4 regions of the Thalassotalea nanhaiensis genome follow, and region 4 is predicted to be linked to each of the others. Evidence: predicted binding sites of a transcription regulator. Region 4 holds the regulator's gene; each other region holds the start of a gene.

Region 1 (5,818 bases), 1.8 Mb from region 4:
TTAATCTAGAGCCTTTTCCAAGTATATCTGAGCTCAGTAGCCATAAAGAGTTACTGACCAATTTCGTTAAATGTTTTTTATAATCGCGTAGTAAGGCTATAAGTGTTGCGGTACTTTCTCTTACCTTTTGCATAGTATTTTCAACAGTTACTAGGGGGATGTTGATTAAAATGCAAGAAAGGTTCCAGTTATCATTAAATAAAAAATAAGCCTATAAAAACGATGCAACTCACTACAGCCGCCAATAAATGGGCGTTAATGTTTGTTTTATGGTGGGGAAAGTTTTACCAAAAAGAATTATTTTCACTAAAAAGCAAATGTTTTAGCAAAACAAAAAGAGAATTTGCAAAATGCAAACATCCATATTTAACTTGCGCTGTCTTGCCACTGTTGAATTTTTCTGTACAAGGTTGATGGACTAACGCCTAGTGCTTCTGCGGCTTTTACTACATTATCATTACATTGGCTTAATGCATGCTCTATGGTTTTACGCTCGACGCTCGCTAAGGTATAAATTTTACTATTATCTTGAAAGCTCTTGCCATCAGTCACTACACATTCACCAATAGGGATATTACTATCCGTCGCTTTTTCATGTATCTGTGCAACGTCTTCACTTTCAAGTAATAATGATAATTGCTCATCGGAAAGGTTTAATATACTAGCAAAAATATGTTCATCTATTAATGGCTCATTCGCGAGAACTACCGCGCTATAGATCAAGTTTTGTAACTGTCTTACATTTCCGGGCCATTGATATTTACGAAGTAACTTTTTAGCCAATGGGGTAAAGCCTTGGTAATTTCTTTCTTCAATTTGATTATATTTTTGCAAAAAGACTTCGGCAATTTGCACTACATCACTGCCCCGTTCATTTAGCGGAGGTAAAGCGATTGGCAATACATTAAGCCGGTAAAATAAATCTTCCCGTAATTTGTTTTCGGCGATTGCCTTGTCAGGCTCTCTATTTGTCGCCGAAATAAAACGAACATCAACTTTTTCAACTTTACCACTGCCTACACGACTAAACGTACCGGTTTGGATAAACCGCAGTAATTTAGCTTGCAATATAATATCCATTTCAGCTATTTCATCTAAAAACAGAGTTCCATTATGTGCTAACGTTGCCGCGCCATCTCGATTTGAATGAGCGCCCGAAAAAGCACCTTTTACATGGCCAAATATTTCTGACTCCATTAATTCAGCCGGTATTGCCGCGCAATTTAACGCAATAAAACTGCCTTCTTTTCGTCTACTCAATTCATGTAGAGCTTGCGCTGCCACCTCTTTACCGCTACCACTTGGCCCGGTAATAAATACAGAAGCTTTACATGGCGCACACTGTTTGATCGTTTGGTATATATTCTGCATCTTGGCGCTGCTACCAACAAAACCAGAAAATTTATCGATAGAGGGGAAACTATCTCTAGGCTTAAACTCTTTTAATAACGTACGTTCAACCATGATTTTACGAAATTCTATCACTTGATTCAGGGTATTAATTAAATGGGTGTTATCCCAAGGCTTATTGAGGTAACCCCAAACTTTCCCCTCATTAATGGCCGCTAAAGTATTATTTACATCGGTATAAGCGGTTAAAATGATACGAATACTTTCAGGAGAAATTTTAGATACTTTTTCTAGAAATGTGATGCCATCCATATTAGGCATATTAATGTCAGATACGATGATATCAATTTGATTGTTCTTGATAATTTCAAGTGCTTCGTGCCCGCCATGGGCAGTAAACACTGTCGCATAGAGTTTACGGCAAACCCGCTTCAAAGCGTCTAATATCATAGACTCATCATCTACAAATAACACACTACTCTTTGGCAAGTCCATATTCCTCTCTTAACGTTTATAACATCACAAAACGTAGATTTGTATCAGACAACTGCGTACGGTTTTATAATGGTAAAAATAGAGTACGCACAGTGCTCAATTAAATTAAGGTTTAAAGGACTTTAAATCATATGAGAGATGCTCACTGCTGTTAGTTTAAGTAAAGCACATAATAATCTTGCTGGCTAATATCTACTATGTGCTTATTATCTACCCCAAGTGAGTTTACTTCTATAAGTAGGTTATTTACGATTTGTGGTACCTCAAGTGTAATCAGTGTTTGTCCATTATTATCTGTTTTTGATACTGCAATTAATGACTTTGTCATCAGTCGAGAATCATCCAACTCCATAATGTCATCAGGAATGGATGAAACATAAAGTAATGCATTATCGATATTGTCTCCGGCATAGGATTGAACATGAATATCAATCGTTACCGTACGAAAACTTTGAAAGTCAAAATCTTCTTCAACGTATAAATCATTTGCTGTTTCAGCAACTGTAGCAAGCTTTTCAGGGTTAGGGCTATGATCAATACTGGCTTGGGTTTCAGATTGGGGTGGGACTTCATTTACTGCTGTTGCTTTACTGCTGCCCTCGCCACAACCAATTAAACCATGAGCTAAAATACTGATAATTAAAATCCGCTTTGAAAAATTGCTCTTCATGTTTAACATAATATTATTCCTATTTTAGGGGTTAAAGGTGTGTTGTGGTCTACCTGGGTTTATGTACCAATCAGGCGCTTCACTGCCACTACTTTCAACCCAGGTTTCAAATACAGGATATGCCCATATTATGTCGATGTACTCTTTTGGGTAACTCCAGGTAGTATCAATTTTAATAGCCCATGGCAGATTATTGTCTGTTTTATAATAACGATCATGCTCCACAACAGAGCTGTCATCGCCTTTACCAAACTGGGTGAGATCAAAGAGGTCTGTAGGTGGGTATCCAGCAAAATGAATTTCTCTAGACCTATTGTTTGTACGGTAAATAAAAAAGTCCAATGATGAATGTAGTAAGCTATCAACAACGGTAGCAAAATTAACATCTAACTCGAATGGCACTGATGGAAATGTATTACACTCTGCAACAGTATTAAAATGCTTGCACTTTCCTGAACCACCCGTTTCGGTGAATACATGGGTATCGTTCCATAAACTTATTACCAAATCCTGTTGATATTGCTCTGCAGTCTTTTCATACGATTGCCCACCAATACTCAATGTGCTGTTTAAAAATGCTGAGGCGGGAATATCCAATAAACGTAAAGCAAAGCCATTGTGATAAGCAGCACCACGAGCATCAATAAAGCCGCTGATTTTAAAACCAGTGATCTGTGTATCACTATTATAAATCACTTGCAGTCGCTCTCTAATGATTAAATCATTCAAGTCGTAATCACCTATATGAGGCCAATTATCCTCAAAAGCTAAGGTTACCCAAGATTGTTCGTTAGGGTAAAAGGAACTAAATGCCCGATGATAGTCATTAGGAAACTCATCAGCATCATCAAGAATTCCATCGGCATCAGAGTCATTAACATCTGGAATTTCTATTAAATCATTTAATTGTAAAGCGGAGGCAGGGGTAACCTTGACACTAAATACAGCATCATTAAAGTCATTATCCCCCCATGACCTTGGTAAATCTTCAAAACCCAAAATAACTTCTTCAACGCCTTGATCGTATAAAGCGACCATATGTTGTTGTAAAGTCGAATTGGGTTCATCATTTAAATTAGTAAGGGAATAGTAATAAGGCACTTTTGTTGGTTTTACCCCAGTGTCATACCAAAAGGCATTGGCTGCTAAGAAAAAACCAATACTCGTGCCGCCGGAGAAGGTTCCTAAGCTTACTCTATGTCCGTTCGTTAAATGCGGAAAAGACAAATTAGGAAATATGATAATTTCGTTGACTTGTTCTGGACTCGTTGGTGGATTTTCAGGATCAAATACAAAGAAGCCAAATGAGTTTTTATAACCTGCTCCCTCGTGGATAAAAGTAATAAATATTTCTGCTTCTTCTACGTCTGGTTTTATAGTGATAGTCGAGCCAGCGTCACCAGTTAAAAACGCCTCATTTACTTCACTTTCGGGTAAAGCATTATTGATCAGGGTGAAAAAATCAGCTGGGTACTCATCTTTCGCCCAAATCAAATCATCGGGTTTACCGGTACTTTGATCATAACCTTGTGGCCAAGGTGCCCCAGAAAGAAAGGACCAGATATAATTGCCGTTTTCATCTTGGGTTACGGCTTGGACATAAACAGAAACGAATACAAAAAAACATAACAGTAATAGTATTATGGTTGATAGAGTGTTTGCTATTTGCGTATTTAGTAAGTTGTGTTTGCATGGTTTCATAACGCTTTCCTTACCCATCATAACTTTCTACTTACTTTAAGCGAGTTTTATACCAATATTTTTTAACTCCATAAAATCATCACCTTACATCAGCCACAAGACTTTATCCGGCATGTAAATAAAGAAAGATTAAAAATCTTTTTTAATTTGAAAAAAATTAAATACATACGTATTGGGTTTAGCAAACTACGTACTTTAGTTATACGGAACATTTATTGCTTATATTTAATAAATAAGAAAGATAGCCATTTTCATAAAGGTAAATCATGATGAGTCAAATTCAAAACTCACAAACTCCTCCTCAAAAAACACTGGTATTTAGTATCGCTTTAAATGGCTATCAATGGCTTTATCAAGAGTACTTATTAAGCCATCAGGCTTACGCAAAAACGAACAATTATGAATATGTGGTAATTTCCAAGCCATCAATATCAAACTTAGGCATGGAGTGCTGTTGGTTAAAGTTGGTTTTGTTAAAAGCAGCATTAGTTAATGGCTACCAGAATGTTATGTTTGTCGATGCTGATGCCCTCATTAATGAGGATTGCCCATCTATAGATGAAATTTTCGTAGATGATAAATATCTTTACATGGCCAATGGTTATACCGGACGTTTTAACAGTGGAGTTATGATAGCTAAAAAAGCGGGGGCATTAATAAACTGGTTAGATAAATTGATACTATCTCGCCGTCAGCACTTACCAAGTATCGATTCAACAGGCTGGGGTGAAAATGGCCATATCATTCACTTTAGTAAACAAGTTAACTTTATCAAAGTGTTGCATCATCGCTGGAATAATACATTTGATGAAAAACTAAATGATCATATTAGACACTTTAGCTATGGTCCTATGCGTACCTCAAAACTGAAAACATTGGCACATCATGTATTACGACGAAGTCTTGGGTTGTTGGTCAAGTATGTGTTTGTAAAACAAGGTGTAAACCATATTCTAGCCTCTGATGTCTTTCAACGAGAGACACAAAAGGTAATCGTTAACTACCCACAATTTCAATCATCTCACAAACCCTAATCAATCCTTCAAGATTAACTAAGAGAATATTAGGTTAATTTTCAAATTGAGAAAAATGTATTATCAATTTGCAAAACAGCCATCCACAACATACGCTAAGCCATTGTATTTTAAGAAATAACAAAAACTGGAATAGTTATTGCTGAAATGAATTATCGCCTAATTAGGTCCTTAAAATAAACGTGAGGCTTGCCATGACTAGTTCAACAAACTGTAGTGATAATAATATTTGCCGATTATTTGATTTACCCATAAACAACGTTCCTATGAGCAAGGCCATAAATTGGGTTATTTCTCACCGCTTCAACTTAAGTAGTAATAAATCTCATACAAAAGCATCGGAAAAACCAAACCTAGGATTTTTCATAAATGCACATTCAATAAATTTAAGCTTTAAATATAACGATTTTTATCAAACGCTAAAACAAGCTGACTGTTTATTTGCAGATGGTATTGGCATGCGTTTAGCAGCAAACCATATAGACGAACCTATACAGGAAAATGTGAATGGCTCAGACATGCTGCCAAAGCTCTGCGAACAAGCGGCTAATGAAGGAAAATCAATTTT
Region 2 (5,818 bases), 1.1 Mb from region 4:
GTTCCTTTTTAAATCGTCTTACTAAATGATTGATACATCATATAGTTACTAACCCAAGTTTAGGGCATTACTATCTAATTTAACTAAATATTTAGCATAGTGCTAGTAAATTGCTATAAAATTTTATTATAGCAGTTCTGTAATTTATCGCTGAAACAAAGAAGCCCGCATTAGCGGGCTTCAATAAGTTTAAATGATATTCGCGATTAAACGCTGTAGTACATATCAAATTCAACTGGGTGAGTAGTTGAGTTTAATAATTCAACTTCATCACGTTTTAAACCAATGTAAGCATTGATCATATCTTCATCCATTACACCACCAGCTGTTAAGAAGTCCATATCAGCTTCTAAGCTATCAAGTGCTTCTTCAAGTGAAGATGCAACTTGTGGGATAGCCGCTGCTTCTTCAGCAGGAAGGTCGTATAAATCTTTATCCATAGCATCGCCAGGGTGGATTTTGTTTTTGATACCGTCAAGGCCAGCCATAAGCATTGCAGAGAATGCTAAGTATGGGTTTGCTGTTGGATCAGGGAAACGAACTTCAATACGAGTTGCTTTTGGTGTAGGAACAATTGGAATACGAATCGATGCACTACGGTTACGTGCAGAGTATGCAAGCATTACCGGAGCTTCAAAACCAGGTACAAGACGTTTGTACGAGTTAGTTGAAGCGTTAGTGAATGCATTTAACGCTTTAGCATGTTTAATAATGCCGCCAACGTAGTAAAGTGCAGTTTCAGATAAACCACCGTATTGATCACCAGAGAAAAGGTTAACACCGTCTTTCGCTAATGATTGGTGAACGTGCATACCAGTACCGTTGTCACCAACTAATGGCTTAGGCATGAATGTAGCTGTTTTACCGTATGCATGTGCAACGTTATGTACAACATACTTATAAATTTGAACTTCATCGGCTTTTAATACCATAGTATTAAAACGACAAGCGATTTCGTTTTGACCAGCAGTTGCAACTTCATGGTGATGTGCTTCAACAACTAAGCCCATTTCTTCCATTACTAAACACATTGCTGAACGTAGATCTTGAGACGAATCAACTGGTGCTACTGGGAAGTAACCACCTTTAACGCCTGGACGGTGACCTGTGTTGCCGTCTTCATAGTGTGTAGCACCATTCCATGCAGCTTCTTTGTCATCAATTTTGTACATTGAACCAGACATATCAGTGTGGAATTTAACGTCATCAAATACGAAAAACTCTGGCTCTGGACCAATTAATACTGTGTCAGCAATACCTGTTGAACGCATGTACTCTTCAGCACGCTTAGCTACTGAACGAGGGTCACGGCTGTAACCTTGCATAGTTGCAGGCTCAACGATGTCACAACGAAGGTTCATTGTTGCTTCTTCAGTGAACGGGTCTAATACAGCTGTTGCTGCATCTGGCATTAATACCATGTCAGATTCGTTAATGCCCTTCCAACCAGCAATTGAAGAACCATCGAACATTTTACCGTCTTCAAAAAAGTCTTCATCAATTTGATGATGTGGAAGTGTAACGTGTTGCTCTTTACCTTTTGAATCGGTAAAACGTAAATCAACGAATTTTACATCGTTATCTTTGATTAGATCGAATACTGCTTGTGACATGAACGTCTCCGTAATTACTCTGCAGGTTATAATTAAAGTGTAAAAATATTAGTTGTTTTTCATTAAGCGATTATCGTGCCAACTCTTTAAGTGTTTATATATAAAGGTTTTGTCATATGCGGGGCATTAAATCAAAAAACTTTACGCACCACTATGGTGCGTAAATGCACTGTTGTGGTGAGTTGTTAGTTCAGGTTAGAGTTTATCAGTTCTAACGCCTCATCTAAGATTTCTTTAACCGCTATATGGGCTTTTTCAGGGTTTCTAGATTTAATTGTGTTAAGGATATGAGCGTGCTTTTCGATATCTCCTGATTCACCTTTTGTAGCATTTGTATATCGAATACTTACTTTTAGTGCCGTACTAATAAATTCGGTTAATTGTACAATAAAAGGATTGCCACTGGCTTTTAGGACACCAGTATGAAAAGCAATGTCTGAATCTAGTGGATCATCTAAACCCTTTTCAGCAGCTTCCATACGGGCTAATGCTTTTTCAATTTCTTCTAGTTCTTCAAATGTTGCATTAACTGCGGCTAATGCAGCAGCTTGTGGTTCAATAGCTGCCCTAACTTCTGTGAAAGATTTTAACAATGTAAGGGAAGGGTTCGAACTGAGAATCCAACCGAGTACGTCGGTATCAAACATATTCCAATTAGTTTCAGGTAAAACCTGAATACCCTTTTTAGGGCGCGAAGCAATTAACCCTTTAGCGGCAATCATTTTAACAGCCTCTCGGGTGGCGCTACGACTTACGTCATATTGTTCGCACAGATCAGCTTCAGTAGGGAGACCTTCACCTACTTTATATGTCCCTGTAACTATAGCTTTTCCCAAGTCATGGGTTAGTTGGTAAGTTAAGTTATGTTTTTGTACCATCGTTATACTCATTTGCGCATTTATTCATTTGTCCATTAAATCATATAATTTCCCGAAAACAAATCCCGAATACATTTTTTATATGTTAATAGGTTGTTAAGTTATCGTATTTTTGGTTTATATCCACTTATTTATATATGTTTATCAGGTGTTATCAATGATTGAAAAAAACAATTAAACATGTGAAAGTGTTTATATAATTAAAAAAAATGCACTATAGATGTATTTGTGAAAGGGGAGAATTTGATGAGTTATTCTACTCATTATCCTAGTTTGAAAGGCAAAGTTATTTTTATCACCGGTGGTGCCAGTGGTATTGGTGCTGAAATGGTTCGCTCTTTTGTCGAGCAAGGGGCAAAAGTTGCTTTTGTTGACCTAGATAATAATGCAGCACAGCATCTATCGGATGATTTGCATGGAAATGTATGGTTTCAAAGTATTGATGCGACTAAACAAACTGACTTGCAACAATCAGTTAAAGACGCTGCTGAGGCATTAGGCGCTATAAATGTTCTCATTAATAATGTTGCTAATGACATGCGCCATCATGTTTCTGAAATAAGTGAGCAACAATGGCATGACTGCATGAAAATAAACTTAGATCCGACATTTTTTGCATCACAAGCCGTTTATCCTTATATGCAGAAAAATGGTGGTGGTAGTATTGTAAATTTCAGTTCTATTAATGCGATTGTTGGTTTAGCAAATATGTCTGGTTATGTAACCGCTAAGGCTGGAATTATTGGCATGACCAGAGCCATGGCCAAAGATTTTGGCTGTGACAATATTAGAGTAAATGCCATTTTACCAGGTTGGGTTGCGACAGAGCGACAGTTACAAACTTGGTTAAATGAAGATGTTGAAAACCAATGGATGGAATCCATGGCGATAAAAAAACGAATCCTTGCCAGTGACGTTGCCAAACTCGCTTTATTTTTAGCCTCTGATGATAGTTCAATGATAACGGGCCAAAAATTAGTCATAGATGGTGGCAAGATATAATGGCTAGCCAATATCTAGTAACTATTGATTGGGGAACCAGTTTTTTACGTGCTTACCTTTGTGAGTTATCAAAGGACGCTGAATTGCGGCTTATTGAGACCCAAGTAGGACGTGGCGTGTCAAAGTGTGATGGTAATTTTGAGCAGGAGTTGCTTAATTGTATTTCATCTTGGATACCTCAGTATGGCAAACTACCTGTGTATATGGCGGGACAAATTAGTTCAAGTATTGGCTGGCAAAACACAAAATATTTACCCTGTCCGCTAGCACCCAAAGACATTGCTTTTGGTGGAAAAAGTTTTAGCGCTAACGGTCATGATATCTATGTACTTCCAGGCACATCATGCGAGTATCCAGATCAAAGTTTTGATGTCATGCGTGGCGAAGAGTTGCAAATTTTAGGTTGGATGCAATTAGCTTTAGCCCATGAAACCGGTAAGCATATCCTGTGTTTACCTGGCACCCATACAAAATGGGTATTAGTAGAAAATGGCACTATCCGATTGTTTAAAACAGCGATGACCGGTGAATTATTCGATATTTTATCAAATAGCAGTGTATTAATAGAAGAGCCAAACGATAACTTTGATTCTAAAGTGTTTATAGAAGGTGCTGAATATGTTCTACAAGGTGATGCAGGTGATTTTAGTCATGACCTCTTTAGTGTTAGAACCAGGCAAATACAGGCACAGCTAACCAAGCAACAAGCAACGTCATATCTATCAGGGATTTTGATAGGAACAGATGCAAGAGCTGCACAGCAATCACCATATTGGGAATTCGATCAAGTTGAATCCATTCATATTGTTGGTTCAATAAAATTAAGTAAATATTTTGCAACGGTTTTAGGCTTAATGGGCTACAAAAGTAAAACCTATGATGCTAAACAAACGTCTTTGTTGGGCTTCGCCTCAATTCTTAAGCAGAGATGTCTTACCAATTCTACAAATTAATCCAAACTAAAACATAAAATCCTTTTATTCAGGTATGATTTATATTATAAATGGTGTTATATGAATATAGATCTACCTAAAGGAAATATGTTGCGCCAGTTACAAAGTAATCCATGCATAGCTATCCTTAGGGGGCTGAAACCAGCTCAAGCCAAAGCTATAGGGCAAAAGCTTTATCAGCATGGCATCAAAATAATGGAAGTGCCATTGAATAGGGAAGGTGCTTATGAAAGCATTGAAATTCTTTATAACTCAATGCCTTCTGATTGTTTAATTGGTGCAGGTACAGTCACTAAAGTAGAGCAATTAGACAGGTTGCATGCTTTGGGGATTAAATTAGCAATCTCTCCAAATACTGATGTTGATATTATCCAAAAAGCGGCTGAATATAACATGTTACATATGCCTGGGGTTGCAACTCCTTCAGAGGTCTATACAGCATATAATAGTGGCGCTCGTTGGTTAAAGCTTTTTCCGGCAACAACTTTTGGTACAGGGCATTTAAAAGCATTATTAAGTATTGCCCCCAAAGGTGCTAACTTTATTGCTGTTGGTGGACTAGATACTACTAACTTAAAAGATTGGATGGCTGCCGGAGCCAAAGGTGTTGGTATTGGAAATAGCCTTTACAGTGAAGATGACATATTCGTTGAAAGTGAGAAAAAAATAGCTTTGTTTGCAGAGGCTTGCAAACAAATTAAATAAAACTAAAAACAAACTTAAAAGAGAATTTTCAGGGGAAAATTATGAACTTATCAACACTAGACATTTCAGTCTTCGTGTTTTATGTGATTGCACTTATTGCAATTGCTTATATGGTTTCAAGAGAAAAAGTGGGCCATGAGAAAAATTCGAATGATTATTTTTTAGCAGGTAATTCATTACCTTGGTGGGCCGTTGGTGCTTCACTAATTGCGGCAAATATATCTGCTGAACAGATTATTGGTATGTCGGGCTCTGGCTACAAAATTGGTTTAGCAATCGCTTCTTATGAGTGGATGGCAGCTATCACTTTAATGATAGTTGGTAAGTATTTTTTACCAATTTTCCTCGAGAAAAAAATCTACACTATGCCGCAGTTTCTAGAACAGCGCTTTGACCATCGTGTAAGAACAGTAATGGCGGTATTCTGGCTAGGGGTTTATGTATTTGTAAACTTAACTGCTATTTTATGGTTAGGGGCTTTAGCAATTAACACCATTACCGGTGTAGATGTTGTTTATGGCATGATCTTCCTTGGTGGTTTCTCAGTAGCTTACTCTCTTTATGGTGGCTTAAAGGCAGTAGCCTTTACCGATATTATTCAAGTGGTGTTATTAGTATTAGGCGGCTTGTTCTTATCTTATATTGCTTTAGATTTGATTGGCGAAGG
Region 3 (5,818 bases), 1.7 Mb from region 4:
ACAGATAAACTTCAGCTGATACCATTAATTATTTTGGCGGTATTAGCGCTTGCTGGTGGTTTACTCACCTTGGATTTAAGCGCGTTATTTCCTGCAATGCCCACAACGAGTGGTGACCCTGCTTGGCTTCATACTGTCGCAATAGCAACGCCACTTATTGGTATTGTTATCGCTTACTTTGTTTATTTCCCTAAACCGGGGCGTGCAATAGCTGATCCTGACGAAAGCGTTGACGCGAGCAATACCTCCTTTAATTTATATTCGTTCTTACAACGCGGCTTAGGGTTTGACACCTTGTATAATACTCTGTTGGTTAAGCCATTTTTGTTCATCAGCAAATTGAACAAAAATGACATTATCGATCAGCTCGTTCACGGTATTCGTTGGAATGTACAAACATGGCATGAAGTATTTAAAGCCAGTCAAAATGGCCAACTACGTTGGTATGGAGCCATGTTAGGGGTTGGCGTTGCACTGTTAATAGCCATTGTATTAGTAACCTCCGGTGGGGTGAACACTGGTGGAGGTGCATTATGATTTTAACTCAAATTCTCATTGCATTATTAACGGGCGGTATTATTGCTTGGGCAGCAGAAAGCCATCGGGCGAATACAGGTAAATGGATCAGCCTATTAGCAATTCTATTCAGCTTTGGCTTACTGACCCAATTTACTGTTGAAAATCATCAGCTGTTTCATGAATTTTTGCCTATGGCGAACATAGAATGGATCTCAGCATTTAACATTTATTATGCTACTGGCATCGACAGTTTAAGCTTTATTTTAATCGCGCTTACCTTACTACTTGGTGTGATATGTGTATTAGTTTCTTGGCAAGAAATTACCGATAAGGTTGGCTTTTATTATTTCAATCTAATGGCCTCGATTGCCGGTATTGTTGGCGTATTCATTGCTACCGATTTATTTTTATTCTTCTTTTTTTGGGAAGTGATGCTACTGCCAATGACTGCCTTAATAGCGATATGGGGACACGAGAATAGAATTTATGCAGCAACTAAATTCTTCATCTTCACCCAGGTTAGCAGTCTGTTAATGCTCATTGCTATTATTGCTTTAGCCTTTATTCATCAGCAACAAACCGGCAGTTTAAGTTTTGATTATTTTGCTTTAAAACAAATGGCAATAAATCCACAAGTAGAGTTTTACATCATGCTTGGTTTCTTTATTGCCTTTGCCGTTAAGCTGCCATCATTTCCAGTACATACCTGGTTACCTGATGCTCATACGCAAGCACCAACTGCGGGCAGTGTGTTACTGGCTGGTGTGTTGTTAAAAACCGGTGCCTACGGTCTGATTCGTTTTGTTCTGGAAATGTTTCCACAGGCTAGCAGCAATTTTGCCAATGTGGCTGTGGTGCTTGGTGTGATCAGTATTTTATATGGCGCTAAACTTGCCTTTGCGCAAACCGATTTTAAACGTCTAGTTGCTTACAGCTCTATCTCGCACATGGGGTTTGTTATGTTGGCGTTATTTTCATACCAACAAATTGCTTATCAAGGCGCGTTGCTCACAATTGTGGCGCACGGGCTAAGTAGTGCAGCATTATTTTCTATGGTAGGCATGTTATATCAACGCTTGCACAGTCGAGACTTGTCATTAATGGGAGGTATGTTCAGTAGCGCTCCTCGAATGGGCGGTATGTTACTGGCATTTGTTGCCGCAGCATTTGGTTTACCAGGTCTACTTAATTTTGTTGGCGAATTCATGGTATTAACCGGCAGTTTTAAATCATACCCCGTACATGTGATATTTGCCGCGTTGGGTCTAATTGGCTCGGCTATCTATGGTATGTATTTGTTTCAGCAAAGCTTTCAAGGTGAGGCGAAACACTCTATTAATGATTTGGGTAAAAGAGAGTTATTGATCTGCGGCGCATTATTAGGATTACTGGTGTGTTTAGGCTTATTCCCCGAGCTTATTTTTGCTCACTTTCCCGAGCAATATTCGACCGCTATGAATGAGTTGGCAAGTACTCACAATGTAGGGAGTAAATAATGAGTAGTTTAGAATTATTAGCCATTTTACCGCAGCTGGTTTTGTCACTGGCGATCGTTTTGCAACTGCTATTAATCGCTGTTAAACGTTCTACGCTTATGATCCAAGCATTTACCGCGATTAGTATTGTGTTGGCGGGCACAGCTCATTATCTGATTATGCCGGCAATTAATACTCAATCAACTATCTTGTTTTACCTTGATGGGTTTTCATTGGCAATAAGCGTATTAGTGCTGTTCTGTGCATTTATTGTTTGCTTGGTAAGTGGCCGCTATTTAAAAGTAAGCCAAGAGGTTCATGATGAATATTATGTGCTGTTATTGTTGGTAACTTTAGGGGCAAGTTTATTGGCGATAAGTAATCATTTTGCCAGCGTATTCTTAGGATTAGAGTTATTAAGTATTGCGTTAATCGGCATGGTTGGCTATTTACGTAACCGTCGACAAACGTTGGAAGCAAGTTTTAAATACCTGATTTTAAGCGCAACCGCGTCCAGTATTTTATTATTCGGTATGGCGATGATTTATGCTTACAGCGGTAACTTAAACTTCCACCATCTTAGCAACAGCTTTTTAGCGGTGAATAACCCGCAAATGCAATTATTATTTAATGCCGGCTCGGTATTATTTATTGTTGGTTTAGCATTTAAACTGTCATTAGCACCGTTTCATATGTGGACACCCGACGTATATCAAGGGGCTCCAGCACCTGTAAGTATGTTACTAGCTACAGTATCTAAAACAGCCATATTTGCGGTGTTGATCAAGTTTTGGTTTTTCTCAGTGCAATATGTATCCCCTTCAAGTGAACAGCCAATGCTCAATGTAATTACCTTTGTGGCTATCGCATCAATGATCGTAGGTAATCTTTTAGCGCTGCAACAAACCAACATCAAACGCTTATTGGCTTATTCATCTATTGCGCATATGGGATACCTGCTGATCATTTTAAATGTAATGTCGCATCAATCACTACAGTTAGCGTGGGAGTCGGGGTTATTTTACTTACTGGCATATTGTTTGGCGACGTTACTAATATTTACCTTTATATGCCAAACCTCAAAAGCTAATAGCGAGCAAGATAATGATAATTGGCAACATTGGAATGGCTTATTTTGGCGTTCTCCTGTGCAAGCAGCTGCTCTAATGTGTGCATTGCTGTCACTTGCGGGTATTCCATTAACTGCAGGGTTTATCGGTAAGTTTTATATCATTAGTACTGCTGTAGACAATGCTGCATGGTGGTTATTAGCAAGTTTAGTCGTGGGCAGTGGTATTGGCTTGTATTATTACCTGCGCATAATTTTCACGTTATTCGCCAAGCCAGATAATCAACATTTATTCAAACTAAACCGTCTGTCACATGCGGTTATTGTAAGCTTAAGCATAACTCTACTAGTGTTTGGAATATTACCTGATGTGATTTCTGAAGAAGTTCGCTTATTCGCCTTGTCAAAATTCGGTTAAAACCAGATGTTCAGAGTCACTGAAGAAATGATATCAGTGACTCTACCCTCTAATTTTTTCACCACTATTTAGTCCTTATTACTAGTGAAACACTACTCTCTCGCACTGGAGTTAAATTAAATCCTTTAAAAACAATCGATTAAAAAGTTGGCTTGAAATTTGGATGTATTAACCTATTAGTAACAAAATTAGTCAAAAATACACTATTTAATTCAGGGATCTAACAATGAAAATGACCAAAATTGCCGCTTTATTATCTGCCGTACTTATTTTACCTGGCTGTGTTATCCATGTTGGAGCACAAAGTGCAGACGTAGAATTACAAGAAAACTTATCCATTGCGAGCTCAGGTGTAAAGACTTTAGAAGTTGAATCTGGAGCAGGATTTTTAAATATCGTTGGCGTAGAAGGCGCGACTGAAATTACGGTAAAAGCCGACATTGAAACTACGAAAAAACGTAATTATGAACTGGAGCTAACTAAAGTTGGCTCACGTGCAGTCCTTGTTGCTAAACATGGTTCTACCAGCGGCTTTTGGAATGGCAGTAGCCCGTCAATCAATTTAACAGTGCAGGTGCCAAAACACTTAGCGTTAGATATTGATGATGGCTCAGGTGATATTTCAATTACAGATATCAACAACTTTGTAGAAGTTGAAGATGGCTCAGGTTCATTATTTATTAAAAATATTCAAGGTGACTTAATTGTAGATGATGGCTCTGGTGAGTTGGAAATTAGCAATGTGAGTGGCAATGTCGATATTGATGACGGCTCAGGTGAAATGACCGTGACTGATATCGCAGGCTCAGTAAAAGTTGAAGATGGCTCTGGTGAAATGACTTTACGTCATATTGGCGGCATGGTGACTATCGATGATGGCTCAGGCTCTATCGAAGTAAAAGATGCCGGCGGTTTAACTATTACTGACAGTGGCTCAGGTGGCTTAAATATTAAAGATGTTAAAGGTGAATTTAATATCGATTCGTAATCTCCTTTTTTACTAAGTTTGTTTACTCCCTATAGATCTGTCAATCTGTAAAACAGCTGGTAAATACTAAACCCGGTGTGCTCCTAATTAATGATGAGAGCGCATCGGGTTTTTTCTTTATGACCTAACTAACTCCAAATTTTGCCTATTTCATCGCTATCCGGGTCCCCAAACCATACCATTCCCTGAATTTATTTCAGGGTCCATAGAACAGCGAGATACTGAAACGAGTTCAGTAAGTGGTGAATAGCGATTAAGTAAGTTGTATTCATTAGAGAGAAATCAGCAGCTTACACTGCATATATCGTTTTATCGACTATACTTTTCAACACAGATAAACAATAAAAATATTAACTATGATAGGTAAAATATTAAGTATTACTTTCTTGTTTTTTCTTTCTTTTATATCACTAAGCGCAGAACAACAGTATTCAAAAACTATTGATATCAAAGAATGGAAGGTGCCTTGGGATAACACTCGTCCAAGGGATCCAGCTGTAGACTCAAAAGGCAATGTATGGTTTTGTGGGCAGGCCGGAAATTACATTGCTAGATTAAACCCTGGCACGGGGGAGTTTAAGCGGTTCGAGTTAGCGGACAATACCAACCCACATAATCTCATTATTGATAGTAACAATAACGTTTGGTATGCCGGCAATCGTAACAGCCATATTGGTAAATTAAACCCTAATGATGGCAGCATAAAAACGTACACTATGCCCGGTGATACCTCTATCGACCCTCATACTTTAGTGTTTAATTCGGCTGAAAATATTTGGTTTACTGCTCAATGGGGTAATAAAGTTGGTTTTTTAAATACCCAAACTGGTGATATTAGTTTAATTACAATGCCTTTTGATTCGGCAAGGCCTTATGGCGTTAAAGTTGATTATGATGATATTCCTTGGGTGGTTTTATTTGGCAGCAACAAGCTTGCGAAAATCGATCCGGTAAATTTATCGGTTGAGCAAATAGATTTAGTGGATGTAAAAGAGCGGCCAAGGCGACTGGAAATAACCCAAAACAATCAAATTTATTATCTTGATCATAGTTTAGGCTACTTGGGTAGCTATAACTCAAGCACAAAAAATATCAACCGTTGGCAGTTGCCTGAACAGCAAAAAGCCAAACTGTATGGATCGGCCATTGATCGTAATGACCGTATTTGGATAGCGCTTACAGGTGTCAGTCCAAATCAAATCAGAGTGTTTGATACCAATAGCAAACAATTTATTGCCAATGTAGAAGTACCGAGCGGGGCAGGGTCTATTCGTTATATGTATTATCATAATGCCTCGGATGAGGTGTGGTTTGGTACCGATGCTAATACAATAGGGCGTGTAAAGCTC
Region 4 (5,818 bases):
ATAGCGACGATTGAGGCGATAAATAATGCCCAAATCAGTCCGTTTAAAAATCCTACTGCGATTTCTTTGTTTAAGATAGTACGGGCGTTATTATCACCTATATGACCAAGTGCCATACCTCGAATCACCAGGGTTAATGTTTGATTGCCGGCAACACCGCCCATACTTGGCACTAAGGTATTTAAAACAGCCAAGATCGCCATTTCGGCTAATATCCCTTCAAACATGCTTGAAACAGCAACTGCCATTAAGGCGGTGATCAAATTTACACCAAGCCAAATGGAGCGTTGTTGCGTACTTTTTATCACCGGGGCGAAGGTATCGGCTTCATCATCTAAACCCGCCATACTCATCATTGAGTGCTCGGCATCTTCGCGGATGACATCAATAACATCATCTATGGTTATACGACCAAGCAAACGGCCAGTTTCATCAATTACAGGCGCTGAAAACCAGTCATGTCGCTCAAATAATTTGGCAACTTCAATTTCTTCAGTATCAACGGTTATTGCGATGGTGTCGTAATCGGTAATTTCAGCAATCGCTTGCTCTGGTCTTGCCGTAACTAAATCTGCGAGTGAAACAGAGCCAATAAACTTATCTTGGCGATTTACAACATAGAATGAATCTGTTGCTTCTGGTAATTCACCCTTTAATCGCAAATACCGCAAAATCACATCTATGGTGATATCTGGGCGCAGAGTAATAGTGTCGGTATTCATGATACCGCCGGCTGTATCCTCTTCGTAAGATAGAGCTTGTTCAACTCGTGTTCTATCCTGCGAGTCCATAGAATTTAGAACTTCTTTATAAACAGAGTCGGGCAGGGTTCTTAAAACCTCAGCCAAATCGTCGATGTCCATACCTTCAGCAACAGCAGCAACTTTTTCGGGTTGCATGTTTCTTAAGATACCCTTACGTACTTCTTCAGAAAGCTCTTCTAGGATTTCACCCTGTAAATCAGGATCAATTAATTGCCAAAGTACGTTACGACTGCGTGAAGTTGATGACTCGAGAAGTAGGGCAATGTCGAAAGGCGGCATATGCTGGAACATTTTTCGCACATAAACGAACATACCACTTTCTAAAGCGGTATTAATTTCCAATAAACGTTTTTGGCTAATTTCTTGCTCTGATATCTCTGGCATGAATCACCCTGTGCAAGGTTGTTGTTTTAATTCTAAATCAATGCAAGTTTAACGTAAGCTAATGGTTTTATCAGCTAATTTTTATTAAAATTAGACTACAGCTTTATTCGTCTTCGTCAAATTTGTCTAAAAACAATTGAATTACTGCAGTCATTGCTTCGCGGGCTTGAATCCCTTCGGCTTTGATGTGCACTTCTTTGCCTTGGCTACCAGTTAATAGCATCAGCCCCATAATTGAATCCGCCTCAGCCGACTTTTTCTCCAATGTTAGGGTAATTTTAGCCTGATAGTTTTTACTTAATTTTGCTAATTTAGTTGCAGCTCTTGCATGCAGGCCTAATTTATTCTCTATGAGGACACTTTGTTCAATTGTTAATGACGTCATTTTTATGGTTATTTACTCATTTCACGGTGACGAATTTGTATATCTTTGTGCTCTTTTTTAAACTGTTTTGCTAAAGTTTCGGCAATATAAACACTTCTATGCTGGCCACCAGTACAGCCGACAGCGATAGTTAAATAAGTACGATTATTACGTTCTAAGTGCGGTAACCAGGTCATCATGAAAGAGTTAATTTGCCAAATAAATTTTGTGACTATCGGTTGGCTTGCCAAAAAGTCTTGTACAGGTTGATCCAAGCCATTGTAGGCTTTTAGTCCTTCTTCCCAGAAAGGGTTAGGTAAAAATCTTGCATCAAACACGTAATCAGCATCAGAAGGTACGCCATATTTAAAGCCAAATGATTCAAATACAATGACTAAATTACCGGTCGTTGAACCCAGTACTCTTTCTCGCACTAAATCGGCAAGTTGATGAGGGGTTAATTTTGACGTATTGATGTATAAATTTGCTCTACTTGCCACTGGGTCCAGTAATTTTTTCTCAAGAGCAATAGCCTGATCAAGTGCCATATTTTGACGAATAAGTGGATGTAAACGTCTTGTTTCGCTGTAGCGTCGTATAAGTTCACTATCATCGGCGTCTAAATACAAGATACTTAATTCTACCGAATTAGGCAGGTAATCTATGATCTCTTTAACATCGTCAGGGTTTTCTGGCAGGTTACGTACATCGAGTGATACGGCAACATTCTCATAGTCATTAATAACGGTATGCGTTAGTGCGGGTAATAGGTTTACCGGAATATTATCAACACAATAATAACCAAGATCTTCAAGCACTCTTAACGCGACGGTTTTACCTGAGCCTGAACGTCCACTTACGATGATTAGTTTCATTTTTTACCTAATTGTTTACAACCAATTGATGAAGTTCAGTGGCGCTGTGACAACGTCTCACTCTTTTACTATTCTCTTTATCACTAAAAAATTTCGCAACACTGGCCAAAGTCTCTAAATGTTGCTGACAATGATCTTCGGGTACGAACAGCGCGAAAAAGATATCCACCGGCTTATCATCAATAGCGTCGAAGATAACCGGCTTATCTGTTGTCAATAATACTGCTACGGGTCTTTCACTGTTATTGATTTTTCCGTGTGGAATAGCAATACCATTACCAATTCCAGTACTACTTAATTTTTCTCTTTTGCTTAAGCTTTCCAACAATTCTTTTGCGCTTGCACTACTAATTTTGTTCGCTGCAATTGCACTGATTTGTTGAAGAATGTTTTTCTTACTTTTACCCTGTACTGCACATAGGGTGCAGTCAGGGCTTAATAATTGATCTAGTTTCATAGTTAATGGTGGGCTAACTTAGCCTTATGTTTAAGAACTTGTCTATCTAATTTGTCGACCAAGCCGTCTATTGCCGCATACATATCTTCATGATTGGCTGAGGCAAAGATCTCGCCAGCATTTACATGCAAGGTTGCTTCTGCAATTTGTTGTAGTTTTTCTACTTTTAACACCACATAGACATTGTTTATGTGATCAAAATGTCGTTCCAGTTTTTGTAATTTTTCACTCACATATGAGCGCATAGAGTCGGTAACTTCAACATGATGGCCAGATAGATTAATTTGCATAAGCTTTATCCTTGTTTTGTTGGTTTTAAAGTAAACTTTTTCGTTGATTCGATGGTGGAATACCTAACGATTCTCTATATTTTGCAATGGTTCGACGTGCAACATTGATACCTTGATCGCTAAGTAGTTCAGCCATTTTGCTGTCACTTAATGGCTTTGCTGCTATCTCTGCATCGACGAGTTTTTTAATCAGCGCACGTATTGCTGTTGATGAACATTCACCACCATTCTCTGTACTGACATGACTCGAGAAGAAGTATTTTAATTCAAATATACCTCTGGGGGTATGCATATACTTTTGCGTGGTTACACGTGAAATTGTTGATTCATGCATTTCAACAGCTTCGGCAATATCGTTTAATACCATTGGACGCATTGCTTCTGGACCATGTTCAAAAAAGCCTTGTTGTTGCTGAACAATACAATTAGAAACTTTCAATAATGTGTCGTTTCTACTTTCAAGTGATTTGATAAACCACTTGGCTTCTTGTAAATGTGAGCGAATGAACTGGCTGTCTTCTGATGATTTAGTTGTTTTTACTAACGAGGCATATTGATTGTTAATACCAATTTTGGGCGCGGTATCAGGGTTCAATTCTACCACCCAGCGACCATTTTTTTTGAACACACTGACATCAGGAATAACGTATTGTTCTTCTTGTTGAACAATCGCATCGCCCGGTCTTGGGTTTAATGAGTGAATGAGTTGCATCACTTCTTTTAGCTGTGGTTCTTTTAATTTGGTTTTACGCATGATTTGTCTAAAATCACGATTACCTAATAAATCGATATGCTCGCTAATGACTAACTTGGCTTCTGCAATAAAGGGGGTGTCGGGGCTAAACTGAGCAAGTTGAATAAGTAAGCAATCGGCAATAGACTTGGCTCCTGAGCCAATAGGGTCAAACATGTGAATGCGTTTTAACACTGCTTCAACTTCGTCTAATTCAACTTCATCGTCGCCTAAGCTGGATAAAATATCTTCGCAGGTTACCGTAAGGTAGCCGCTGTCATCAATGGCATCAATTATTGTTACGGCAATGGTACGGTCAGTATCTGAAAACGGAGTTAATTCCATTTGCCAGGTCAAATGATCCTGGATAGATTCTGACGTTTCTCCTTGATAAACATAATCATCATTACTGACGCCACCAAGTCCCGTATTCGACGTACCGGCACTAAAGCTTTCTTCCCATGTTGAATCTACGGATAGCTCTTGTGGAATTTCATTTTGAGTTAATGCTTCAGAGGTACTTATTTCATCATGCGTAGGCTGCGCATCTTCACTTCCGTCAGGAGTATCTGCAGTAGCTGGTTTACTATCTAGGTGCGAGTCAGAATTAGCATTGTTTTCTTCTTGATTAGCCGATTCATCAACCTCTAATAAAGGATTGCTATCGAGGGCTTCTTGAATTTCTTGTTGAAGATCTAACGTAGATAGTTGCAACAGCTTTATCGCTTGTTGCAATTGTGGGGTCATCGTTAAGTGTTGCCCCATACGGAGCTGAAGACTAGGTCTCATTGTTTGAAAAAATTCCAAATTTGCATAAAGTTAGTTTATGCAAGTTAACTACTGATTACACGAGAAACGAATGGGTATTAATTCGCTCTAAGCTACGTCTTATAATATAACTATAGCTTGAATTTCTCACCTAGGTAGACATCTCGAACATGTTGATTACTTAAAACCTGTTCGGCATTACCTTCAGCGATTAATTCACCATGACTTACAATATATGCATGTTCACACACATCGAGGGTTTCTCGTACGTTGTGGTCGGTGATAAGTACTCCGATACCACGTTCTTTTAACTGTAAAATAATCTTTTTAATATCGCCTACTGAAATAGGGTCTACACCGGCAAACGGTTCATCTAATAAAATAAATTTTGGATCCGCAGCCAACGCTCGAGCAATTTCTACACGACGCCTTTCACCACCAGATAAACTTTGTCCAGTATTTTCAATAATGTGACCAATATTAAATTCTTCAACTAAACTTTCCAGCTTTTCTTGTTTGGCAATATCGTCTAGATCTTTACGAGTTTGTAAAATGGCCATGATGTTATCAAAGACACTAAGCTTTCGAAAAATAGATGCTTCTTGTGGGAGATAGCCTATGCCTTGTCGAGCTCTTTCATGCATAGGTAATAACGTTAAGTCTTGATCATTTAATACAACAGATCCTTCATCACTTGGCACTAAACCTACGATCATATAAAACGAGGTAGTTTTACCCGCACCATTAGGACCTAACAGTCCAACGATTTGGCCTGAGTTAACCGTTAAGCTGACACTTTTTACTACTTTTCGGCCGCTATAGGATTTGGCAAGGTTTTGTGCTTTTAAAGTTGAGGTCATATTATTGTTCTTTATCTTGCTCTACTTCATTGTTAATTTTAGTTTCTGCATCTTGAGTTTCTTGCTTCACTTCCGGCTTTAAAATTGTTGTAACTGTGCTGGTACTTTCCGCGCTCAACTGCTCAGTTGCAATGTTATAGGTGATTATATCGCCTTTAACCATACTGCCTTCTTGGCTAACCGATGCATTACCTTTAATGGTTATGGTTTGCGTATGGGGAGAGTATGATACTTCATCTGCTTGCAACTCAATTTTTTGGCCATCATCAAGAATTTGGCTAAACCGAGCTGGGTTTCCTGTTGCCAAATAATGCTTAAGATCA

What was found. Region 4 encodes sigma-54, which starts transcription at its own class of promoters, with help from an activator protein. Its sites were predicted from a motif close to GTTGGCACGNNNNTNGNNT; they were not measured.
Region 1: the regulator sigma-54 is predicted to act here: its motif matches at 4,255-4,273, upstream of RI845_RS08645 (LruC domain-containing protein).
Region 2: the regulator sigma-54 is predicted to act here: its motif matches at 1,678-1,696, upstream of glnA (glutamate--ammonia ligase).
Region 3: the regulator sigma-54 is predicted to act here: its motif matches at 3,628-3,646, upstream of RI845_RS05550 (DUF4097 family beta strand repeat-containing protein).

Annotation. Positions count from the first base shown of each region.
Region 1 is NZ_CP134146.1:1,958,987-1,964,804, reverse strand. It holds gene RI845_RS08660 (oligosaccharide flippase family protein) at 1-133, opposite strand, end outside; gene RI845_RS08655 (sigma-54-dependent transcriptional regulator) at 367-1,845, opposite strand; gene RI845_RS08650 (hypothetical protein) at 1,997-2,524, opposite strand; gene RI845_RS08645 (LruC domain-containing protein) at 2,540-4,216, opposite strand; gene RI845_RS08640 (glycosyltransferase family protein) at 4,483-5,250, shown strand; gene RI845_RS08635 (WecB/TagA/CpsF family glycosyltransferase) at 5,445-5,818, shown strand, end outside.
Region 2 is NZ_CP134146.1:616,546-622,363, forward strand. It holds gene glnA (glutamate--ammonia ligase) at 207-1,613, opposite strand; gene RI845_RS02945 (FadR/GntR family transcriptional regulator) at 1,799-2,503, opposite strand; gene RI845_RS02950 (SDR family NAD(P)-dependent oxidoreductase) at 2,738-3,493, shown strand; gene RI845_RS02955 (2-dehydro-3-deoxygalactonokinase) at 3,493-4,446, shown strand; gene RI845_RS02960 (2-dehydro-3-deoxy-6-phosphogalactonate aldolase) at 4,507-5,151, shown strand; gene RI845_RS02965 (sodium/sugar symporter) at 5,193-5,818, shown strand, end outside.
Region 3 is NZ_CP134146.1:1,220,868-1,226,685, forward strand. It holds gene nuoL (NADH-quinone oxidoreductase subunit L) at 1-537, shown strand, start outside; gene RI845_RS05540 (complex I subunit 4 family protein) at 534-2,015, shown strand; gene RI845_RS05545 (NADH-quinone oxidoreductase subunit N) at 2,015-3,481, shown strand; gene RI845_RS05550 (DUF4097 family beta strand repeat-containing protein) at 3,708-4,469, shown strand; gene RI845_RS05555 (Vgb family protein) at 4,826-5,818, shown strand, end outside.
Region 4 is NZ_CP134146.1:3,796,232-3,802,049, reverse strand. It holds gene mgtE (magnesium transporter) at 1-1,148, opposite strand, end outside; gene RI845_RS16515 (HPr family phosphocarrier protein) at 1,252-1,533, opposite strand; gene rapZ (RNase adapter RapZ) at 1,542-2,387, opposite strand; gene ptsN (PTS IIA-like nitrogen regulatory protein PtsN) at 2,395-2,844, opposite strand; gene hpf (ribosome hibernation promoting factor) at 2,847-3,134, opposite strand; gene RI845_RS16495 (RNA polymerase factor sigma-54) at 3,160-4,656, opposite strand; gene lptB (LPS export ABC transporter ATP-binding protein) at 4,767-5,495, opposite strand; gene lptA (lipopolysaccharide transport periplasmic protein LptA) at 5,497-5,818, opposite strand, start outside.